Regions from separate parts of the Pantoea sp. ABR1s genome, predicted to be linked through region 3. Evidence: predicted binding sites of a transcription regulator. Region 3 holds the regulator's gene; each other region holds the start of a gene.
What was found. Region 3 encodes LexA, which represses DNA repair genes until DNA is damaged. Its sites were predicted from a motif close to TNCTGTATGTACATACAGNA; they were not measured.

Region 1 (3,279 bases), 1.5 Mb from region 3:
ATCGCGACCAGCACGCGCTGACCTTTAACTTCATCATCTTTCAGCATCTGCAGTGCAGCCACGCCCAGGAAGGCGGCGAAGATGACGACGCTGATAATCGAGGTCGGACTGGCTCCGGTCAGATCGGCAAACGGGTTTTTCGGGATAAAGGAGAGCACCAGTTGCGGCACGGTCAGGTCAGCCACTTTGCCGACATAGTTGCTCTGGATCGCACTGAGACGCGCAGTCTCCTGCACGCCCTGAACCAGACCTTCAGCGCTCAGGCCAAACAGGCCGGTCACGAAGACGCCGACCAGCGCCGAGATCGCGGTGGTAAACAGCAGTACGCCAATCGTCAGTACGCTGATTTTTCCCAGCGACGAGGCGTTATGCAGACGGGCAACCGCACTCAGAATGGAAACGAACACCAGCGGCATTACGACCATCTGCAGCAACTGGACATAGCCATTACCGACGATGTTAAACCAGCTGATAGACTCTTTGACCACTGCGCTGTTTTCGCCGTAGATCAACTGCAAAACCAGGCCGAACAGTACGCCGATTACCAGACCGGTCAGCACTTTTTTCGACAGGCTCCAGTTCTGACGGCTGAAGCGAGAGAGCAATACCAGCAGCACCACAAAGGCTACGATATTAAGCGTAAGAGGAAGGTCCATACTGAAACTCCAGAGTAATGCGGCCTTTCGCTCTGGAAAGGCCGCATAATGTTAATCACGAATTAAGACAGCAGGAATGGTAACAGCAGGCGAAGAGGGTGCCTTATATCCAAATGGCATGGTTTATAACTTAAAGGCGTTTTGTGCTGATTTATTGCGCAGTATGACTGGAAATCAACCGTCCGACGCCATTTTGTAGCGTATCGAACAGCTGTGACGGCCAGCCGTTTGCACCAAAAGATGGCATGCCCACCGGAAACCAGAGCGCATATCCCACCAGTCCCAGGCACAATGCCCGCTCAAGCTGGTTGCCTTTCTGGCTGCGCAGAATCGGCAGCCGGAAACGCCAGCGGCAGGGCCACAGCAGCGGAACCCCGGCAGGCGTCAGCATATCGGCCACAATATGGCTAAGGTAGCCCAGCGTCAGACCCTGCAGGACATCAGGCGGTATCGGCGACGACTGGGGCAGGTTTATCTGAAAAAGCCACAAACCGGCGGCTATCGCCAGCAAACTGTGGGTAAAGCCGCGATGGCCGAACGCGCGCGCAATAGGATGAGAGAGCCAGCGTAGTCGCTGTCCCAGCAGAGATTTAGGGTGATCGATATCGGGCAACAGACATGTCAGCAGCGCTGAGGGGACAAGATGCCACCAGTCGGCCTGCGCCAGCACCGGTGTCAGCTCAGCACGCTTCGCAAAGATAGCGCTGGCAATGGCAAAAATGATGTGGCCTTCGCCCGTCATGATAGAACCTGGTTGCAAAGAAAACTGTCGATGCATCCAGTATAGGGATTTATCCAGTAAATGAGAACATGTGACGCTGTAACGAAGCATGAATATTATTAACAAGGCGGACAGCGATGAAACACTGTCCGCCAGTAAGATTAACGCGCCAGCCAGCCGCCATCCACCGCCAGGGTGTAGCCATTCACGTAGTCAGACGCGGAAGAGGCCAGGAAGACTACCGGGCCCATCATGTCATCCGGCACGCCCCAGCGGCCTGCCGGAATACGGCCCAGAATCTCTTCACTACGCGACTCATCATTACGAAGCTGTTCCGTATTGTTGGTGGCCATGTAACCGGGAGCGATGGCATTGACGTTAATGCCATGTTTTGCCCACTCGTTCGCCATCAGACGGGTCAGTCCCATCACGGCACTTTTCGACGCCGTATAAGAGGGCACCCGGATACCGCCCTGGAAGGAGAGCATGGAGGCGATATTGATGATCTTGCCGCCATTACCCTGCGCGATAAACTGACGGGCAACCTGCTGCGACAGGAAAAACAGGCTCTTGCTGTTAAGATTCATCACGTCATCCCAATCCTGCTCACTGAAATTCAGTGCGTCCTCACGGCGGATAATGCCGGCATTGTTGACCAGAATGTCAATTTTACCGGCAGCGGCCAGCGCCTGTTCAACCACTGAGGCCACCACGCTGGTCTGCATCAGATCGGCCTGCACCGGCCAGAACCGGCGACCCAGCGCCTCCACTTTACTTTGGGTATCATCCGGGCCATCACGGTTAACGCCGACGATATCACAACCCGCCTGGGCCAGACCCAGCGCCATACCTTGCCCTAAACCGGTATTACAGCCGGTCACCAGCGCGACTTTACCTTCCAGGTTAAACGTACTCAGTACCATGGTATTTCTCCTCTGCTCAGCGCAGTTCACTGATTTTGACGTGGTCCATGTCATCAAAGACCTGATTCTCACCCACCATGCCCCAGATAAAGGTGTAACGCTGGGTGCCGACACCGGCGTGAATTGACCAGCTGGGTGAGATCACCGCCTGCTCGTTGTGTACCAGCAGATGGCGGGTTTGCTGCGGTTGCCCCATCATGTGGAAGACGGCGCACTCTTCGCTCATATCGAAGTAGAAATAGACTTCCATGCGGCGTTCGTGGGTGTGGCAGGGCATGGTGTTCCACAGGCTGCCTTCATCCAGTTTGGTTAAGCCCATGGTGAGCTGACAGGTGGGCAACACATCCGGCACGATAAATTTGTTAATGGTGCGGCGATTGGATGTCGCGGCATCACCCAGCGTCGCGGTGGCGGCTTCCTGCAGCGTGATTTTCTTGTCCGGGAAGGTGCTGTGTGCTGGCGCACTGTTGTAATAGAATTTGGCCGGCTGCGCAGGGTTCAGGCTGCGGAACTGCAGGTTGCGCGCACCTTTGCCGATGTAAAGTGCCTCTTCGTGACCGATTTCCCACGCTTTACCGTCAACTTCTACCAGACCCGGGCCGCCAATATTGATCATGCCCAGCTCGCGGCGTTCAAGAAAATAAGCGACGCCCAGCTGTTTTCCCATCTCATCACCGATAGTGACCGGATTATTCACCGGCATGACGCCGCCAATAATGATGCGGTCGATATGGCTGTAGGTCAGGGTGTAATCATCGGCAGTAAATATCTTCTCAATCAGGAACTCGCGGCGCAGTGCTTCAGTGTCGAGTTGCTTAGCGTGATCGCTGTGAATGCTTTGACGAACGTCCATCTCAGGCCTCTCTGCAGGTCAGGTTATTCATGCCCCAAACGGGGACGCTTTTGGCATCTTAGGCAGAGCGGGATGGGAATTCAATAAAAATGAAACGTTGTTTTATTTTTTGCGGGTCAGATCAAG
Region 2 (3,279 bases), on a different replicon from region 3:
TGCGCACTTCAACCTGATGAGCACAGAATTGAACTACACTCTCCAGCGTTAGTGATTTATCCTGCCCGCCTGTTTCCGTAAAATCCTCACTGCGTGGCGGAGTAATTGACCTGGAAGCCCCATGAAAATCAGATTCCTTTCTGCCAATGAGCAAAAGCTGGCGGAGGTGCGCAAAATACTCGAACCTGTCGGGGTCGAAGTTCTGCCCATCGCCCGTCGCATCGAAGAAATTCAGACTGAAAACGAACTCGACCTGGTACGCGACAAACTGACCAAAGCCTTTTCGCTGATTGGGCGACCGCTATTTGTAGAGCATACCGGCCTCTATCTGGATGGCCTCAATGGCCTGCCCGCCGGTCTGACCCGCATCTTCTGGAACCGCCTGGACGCTGAGCGCTTTACCGCGCTGGTGCAGGGGCTCGACAGCCAGGCCGTGACGGCCAAAACGGTGCTGGGCTACTGCGATGGTCGCAAAATGTACCAGTTTTCGGGTGAACTGCGCGGCACCATCGCCGCGAAACCTGCCGGAACGCGTGGCTTTCAGTGGGACTGCGTCTTTATTCCTGAAGGCTATGAGCAGACGTTTGCTGAAATGGGCGAACTCAAGAATGAGATCTCGATGCGGCGCATCGCGCTGGATCGCTTCGCCACCTTTTTAAAAACCTCGCGGGGCATGGCATGAAACCTGAACTCAAACGCGCCTATGATTCCGGCAAACTGATTCTGTTTGCCGGTGCCGGTATTTCGCGCAATTTTGGCCTGCCCGAGTGGCATGAACTGATTGCGCATCTTGCTAATGAGCTGGGTTACGATCCAAAAATCTTTAATACCTATGGCACGCACCTGTCGCTGGCGGAGTATTACAAACAGAAAAAAGGTTCGCTTGGCCCGCTGCGCAGCTGGATGGATCGCGAATGGCATCGTCCCGATATTGATGTCCGCTCTTCTGAAATTCATACCATGATTACGCAGGGTAACTTCTCGCGTATCTACACCACCAATTACGATCGCTGGCTGGAAGCGGCGCATGAAGCGCACGGCGTACCCTATTATAAAGTGGCCAACGCCGCGGACCTGGTCTCTCTCACCGAAGATAAGCGTCACATCATCAAGCTGCACGGTGATTTTGATGATGACACCTCAATCGTGCTCGATGAGAGCAGCTATTTTGAACGCCTCTATTTTGATTCGCCGCTCGACATCAAACTGACTCACGATGTGATGGGCAACTCAGTGCTGTTTGTCGGCTACAGCATCAGTGATTTCAATATTCGCCTGCTGTTTTACCGTCTGACCAAGATGTGGGGCCGCACCGGGCTGGCAACCGCCCGGCCAAAATCGTACCTGTTCACTAACCGGAACAACCCGGTGGCCAAAGAGGTGCTGGGGCAGTGGGGGATCGAGGTGATCGTCTCGGAAGAGGACGATCCCCGTAAGGCATTGGCGATGTTTCTTGAAGAGCTGCTGGTGTAGCCGCCGGCCCTCGCGGCGGAGAATGCGTCAGGAAAAATGAAAAAAGCCTGTGCCAGGTTAAGGTTAGCCCGTGCACAACCGATAAACTCTATTCTCTGCTGGCAAAGCAGGATCGGCATGATATACTGTATGTATACACAGTACCTGAGGGCGAAAAGATGGCTGTTGAAACAAAATTTGTAGTAGTCAGAAAGGGTGAAGAGAAGATGACGTTTGCCAATAAGAAAGAGGCCGATGCCTACGACAAAATGCTCGATATGGCCGAAGCCTTCACCGACTGGCTGTTACAGCATCAACCTGCACTGGATGAATCTCAGGCAGAAACGCTGGGCCTGCTGATTGCAGAGCAAAAAGATGCGGTTCAGCATATTCTGCGCACCAGCAAACTGCCGGAAGCGGCAGCAGCACCCGTCTCTCAGCCAGAAGCTGTCTCAGACGATAGCGCGGATGAGCCGCAGGAAGAGCCTGCTGCAAAGAAAGTGCGCGCCGTTAAAGCCGCGTAATCTCAACAGCGCCGGAAGCGAACCTTCCGGCGTTGCTGTTTCTGAATAGCGGTTTGAGCTGTTCTCCTGCTAACTTTTTTACAGATAGTCTTCCTTCCACTCTTTTACCCTGCATAACGGGCTCTGACGCTCAACAGAACGATTTCACACATTAAGGGCTTTTCGTCCGATAAATCAAAACATTGTGATCAATGACAAAAGCGTTCAAAGCGTTGTGTTTTTAATCGCTAAATGGCAGTTAATGAACACTGCAGTCCATTAGTCGATTTTTCAGACGACCTTCCTCGCATGACTATCTTCCTCCCATAACGTGAGTTTTCATTCCACTGAGCGCCATACCCCTTTTGCTGCCCGGAACCGCACCCTGGGCTTTAATACTGGTCTCGTCCGGCGGGTATCGCCACACGCAGGATGCCTGGGTGACTGAACTCAACACGGTAGTCACTTTTTAAGTTAATAAGAGGATTTCGATCGCTGTCACGCTTTTTGCCCTGACAGATTGAGGTCATGACTAAAACTGATAGAGTTCCCGAACTGGATTGTTACTGCTTAGGCAGGCAAAACCTGACTTCTGGCCTCTGTCGGATGTCAGGTTTTTTTGTTTCTGGGGTTCCGATGAAAATCGCCAAAATTCTTAATAACAACGTGGTGATGGTTCAGGATGAGCAGGGACGCGAACAGGTCGTGATGGGGCGTGGACTGGCTTTCCAGAAGCGCATCGGTGACAGTCTCAACGCTGCGCACATTGAGAAGGTATTTGCGCTGCAAAGTGATCTGCTGGTACGTCGTCTGGAGGAGCTGTTACACCAGATCCCTCCTGAAGTGATGACCACCTGCGACCGCATTATTGATCTGGCAACACAACGTCTGGGGACATTGCAGGAGAGCCTGTATATCACATTGACCGACCACTGCTACTTTGCCATTGAAAGGCAGAAAAAAGGTCTGGCAATTAAAAATGTGTTGCTATGGGATATCAAACGCCTCTACCCCAAAGAGTTCGAACTGGGTCAGGAGGCCAGGGCTATCATTTCCCGTCGTCTGAATGTCGAACTGGCGGAGGATGAAGCCGGATTTATCGCGCTACATCTGGTGACGGCGCAGCTCAATAATGAAATGCCGGAAGTCATGCATGTCACCCGGGTTATGCAGGAGATTCTGCAACTGGTGAAGTATCAACTGCAGCTGGAGTACATCGAATCGTCGCTGAGTTACCAGCGTTTTGTCACTCATCTGAAGTTTTTTGCTCAGCGGATGCTGACGCGTACCGTGGTGAACGATGACGATGTATCGCTGCATACAG
Region 3 (3,279 bases):
ATCGCCGCCAGCCGCTGGCGGGCAAAATGAATGCGCGCCACGCGAGCCAGCTTCTGGGCGATCGACTGATCCGTACCGTGTTCAGTTGCCATGCGGCGCAGCGACACCGTCGGCGAGAAGCGGACAAAACTGTCGCGCCCGTGCCAGATCACCGCAAAGAACTTCTGCACCCCGTTCAGCACCCGCAGGTGTGGCGTTGCTTCGCCCTGGACTTCACGTCCTGGTGCGCGGCCAAACATCACCGTGACCGGCAGCATCTGAATATCCAGCTTAGGGTTATTGCGATGCAGGTCCAGGTAATCGTGAAAGATTTTCACGGATTCAACGCTGGGCACAAAATAGGGGAAGACGCGTGGGCCATTGTGGATAAAGACGTGGCGCGGCAGCAGAGAACCATCAATCTCCAGCGGAGTGAGCGGGTCGGGCAGATGATGCCGCAGACACTGTGCGCGTAAAGTCAGTAAGTCGGCCTTCGAATCGTAAGGCAAAACATACATAATAGGTCGGGTCGGATCCAGACCATGTTCAGACACGGGATCGGCCGGAATGGCCTTACTTTTTACCAAAAACGACAGTGGTAAATTAAGCAGTTTGTAATAGAGTTTACGCCAACCTGACATAGACAACATGAAGCCTCTTGTTAGCAAAGCGCCGCAAGCATACCAGAAAGCGCAGCGAAGATCTGTGGTGGTGCCAATTGCACGCAGCCCAGACATTGACGTCAATCCGATGAAAGGGTTCCCACATCATGGCAAATAATGCCACCGGACTTATCAGAATAGTAAAAGCTGCAGGTTACTCATGGCAGGGACTGCGTGCCGCCTGGCAACATGAAGCGGCGTTTCGGCAGGAAGCGCTGGCTGCGCTGGCCGCTATTGTTATCGCGTGCTGGCTGGATGTCGATGTGGTCTCCCGCATCCTCATGATTGGGGCGGTGGTGCTGGTGGTCATTGTTGAAATCCTCAATAGCGCCATTGAAGCAGTGGTCGACCGCATCGGTCAGGAGCATCATCCGCTGGCGGGTCGGGCAAAAGACATGGGCTCGGCGGCGGTGCTGATCAGCATCTTACTGGCACTCTTCGTCTGGATCGCGCTGCTCTGGACACATTTGCGATAAGCCTTCCATAACGCGTCTGAGGGCGCGTTTTCCCTGACAATCGGTTTCCATTTCACCAATACCTGTATATACTCACAGCGACTGTATAAACAACCAGGGGGCGGGATGAAAGCATTAACCAGCAGGCAGCAGCAGGTCTATGACCTGATTCGCGACCATATTTCTTCAACGGGCATGCCGCCTACGCGTGCCGAGATCGCCGCGCAGCTGGGCTTCCGTTCGCCGAACGCGGCAGAAGAGCATCTGAAAGCGCTGGCGCGCAAAGGCGTCATCGAGATCGTTTCCGGTGCATCGCGCGGCATTCGACTGTTAATGGAAGAAGAAGCCTCAGAAGGGCTACCGCTGATTGGCCGGGTTGCTGCCGGTGAGCCGATCATGGCGCAGGAACATATCGAAACCCACTACAAGGTCGATCCGGGCCTGTTTAAGCCGTCTGCTGACTTCCTGCTGCGCGTCAGCGGAATGTCGATGAAAGATATCGGGATTATGGATGGCGACCTGCTCGCGGTGCATAAAACCCAGGATGTGCGTAACGGCCAGGTTGTGGTTGCCCGCATTGATGATGAAGTCACCGTTAAGCGCTGGAAAAAGCAGGGTGCTATCGTGCATCTGCTGCCGGAAAACAGCGATTTTGACCCGATTGTTGTCGATACCCGTGCGCAGTCACTGACCATAGAAGGTCTGGCTGTTGGCGTGGTGCGCAACGGCGAGTGGCTCTGATTCTTCTGCCAGCGTGCATTCGCCTTCTCTGATGCTATTCTGTCTGCCCTAATTTTGTCGCTGCCTCTTTTGCGCAGCGACACTGAGCACGGAACGGCGAATGCGCTTTATTACGGCAACCGATAAAAATCTCTGGCGGCTTGCGCTGCCGATGATCCTTTCAAATATCACCGTTCCCTTACTGGGAGTGGTCGATACTGCAGTAATTGGTCATCTCGACAGCCCTGTCTATCTTGGCGGGGTTGCGGTCGGGACTACAGTGACCAGCTTCCTCTTTATGCTGCTGCTTTTCCTTCGAATGAGTACCACTGGCCTTACGGCGCAGGCATTTGGCGCTGGCGATAAAATGGCGCTGGCACGCGCGCTGACTCAGCCGCTGATCATTGCGCTGCTGGCGGGCGTACTGTTCATCGCTTTGCGTTATCCGATTATTCAGCTGTCGACCCATCTGGTTGGCGGCAATCCCGATGTACTCGAACAGGCGGCACTGTTTATTCAGATTCGCTGGCTCAGTGCGCCTGCCACGCTGGCAAACCTGGTCATTCTGGGCTGGCTGCTGGGCGTGCAGTATGCACGCGCGCCGGTGATCCTGCTGGTGGTGGGCAACCTGGTTAACATCGTGCTCGATCTCTGGCTGGTGATGGGGCTGCACTGGGGTGTCGCGGGGGCGGCAACCGCCACGGCGCTGGCGGAATACATTACGCTGGTTGTCGGCAGCATCATGGTCTGGCGGGTGTTAAAACTGCGCGGAATTACGCTTAGCCTGCTGAAGCAGAGCTGGCGCGGTGACAGCGGCCGGCTGCTGCGACTGAACCGGGATATCATGCTGCGCTCTCTGATGCTGCAACTCTGTTTTGCCTCGCTGACCGTACTGGGCGCCCGGCTGGGTCCGGATGTGGTGGCGGTTAACGCAGTATTACTGATGTTTATTACTTTTACTGCCTACGCGCTGGATGGCTTTGCCTATGCGGTTGAAGCTTTTGCGGGTGAGGCGCATGGTGCAAAAGATGGCAGCAAACTCCTGCGCGTCTGGCACTCTGCCTGTCGGCAGGCGGTAGTGGTGGCGCTGTTCTTCTCGCTGATCTATGCCATTTTTGGCCCGCAGATCGTTACTCTGCTGACCTCTCTTCAGTCACTTCAGCAGACAGCGGACCGCTATCTGGTCTGGCAGATGATAATGCCGCTGATCGGCGTCTGGTGTTATCTGCTGGATGGCATGTTCATCGGAGCGACGCGCGGGCGTGAGATGCGTAACAGCATGGTAGTTGCCGCAGCAGGCTATTTTCTGACGCTGCTTAGCGTACCGGTGCTGGGTAACCATGGTCTTTGGCTGGCAGTCACGGTTTTCCTGGCGCTGCGCGGCCTGTCGCTGTGGCTCATCTGGCGTAAGCACTGGCGTCAGAACAGCTGGTTCGATGCCTGAGTCAGCCGTGGCTGCACGC

Region 1: a site for LexA is predicted at 1,421-1,440, ahead of ACXKZD_RS11040 (metal-dependent hydrolase). Genes of this name have one in related genera too.
Region 2: a site for LexA is predicted at 1,597-1,616, ahead of ACXKZD_RS22105 (YebG family protein). Genes of this name have one in related genera too.

Annotation. Positions count from the first base shown of each region.
Region 1 covers NZ_CM173823.1:2,346,225-2,349,503, reverse strand. The annotation lists gene ACXKZD_RS11045 (L-cystine transporter) at 1-656, opposite strand, end outside; gene ACXKZD_RS11040 (metal-dependent hydrolase) at 808-1,398, opposite strand; gene kduD (2-dehydro-3-deoxy-D-gluconate 5-dehydrogenase KduD) at 1,539-2,300, opposite strand; gene kduI (5-dehydro-4-deoxy-D-glucuronate isomerase) at 2,317-3,153, opposite strand.
Region 2 covers NZ_JBSZSY010000004.1:197,421-200,699, forward strand. The annotation lists gene ACXKZD_RS22095 (non-canonical purine NTP pyrophosphatase) at 122-682, shown strand; gene ACXKZD_RS22100 (SIR2 family protein) at 679-1,473, shown strand; gene ACXKZD_RS22105 (YebG family protein) at 1,632-1,976, shown strand; gene licT (BglG family transcription antiterminator LicT) at 2,592-3,279, shown strand, end outside.
Region 3 covers NZ_CM173823.1:3,813,628-3,816,906, reverse strand. The annotation lists gene plsB (glycerol-3-phosphate 1-O-acyltransferase PlsB) at 1-620, opposite strand, end outside; gene ACXKZD_RS17990 (diacylglycerol kinase) at 749-1,117, shown strand; gene lexA (transcriptional repressor LexA) at 1,223-1,837, shown strand; gene dinF (MATE family efflux transporter DinF) at 1,938-3,260, shown strand.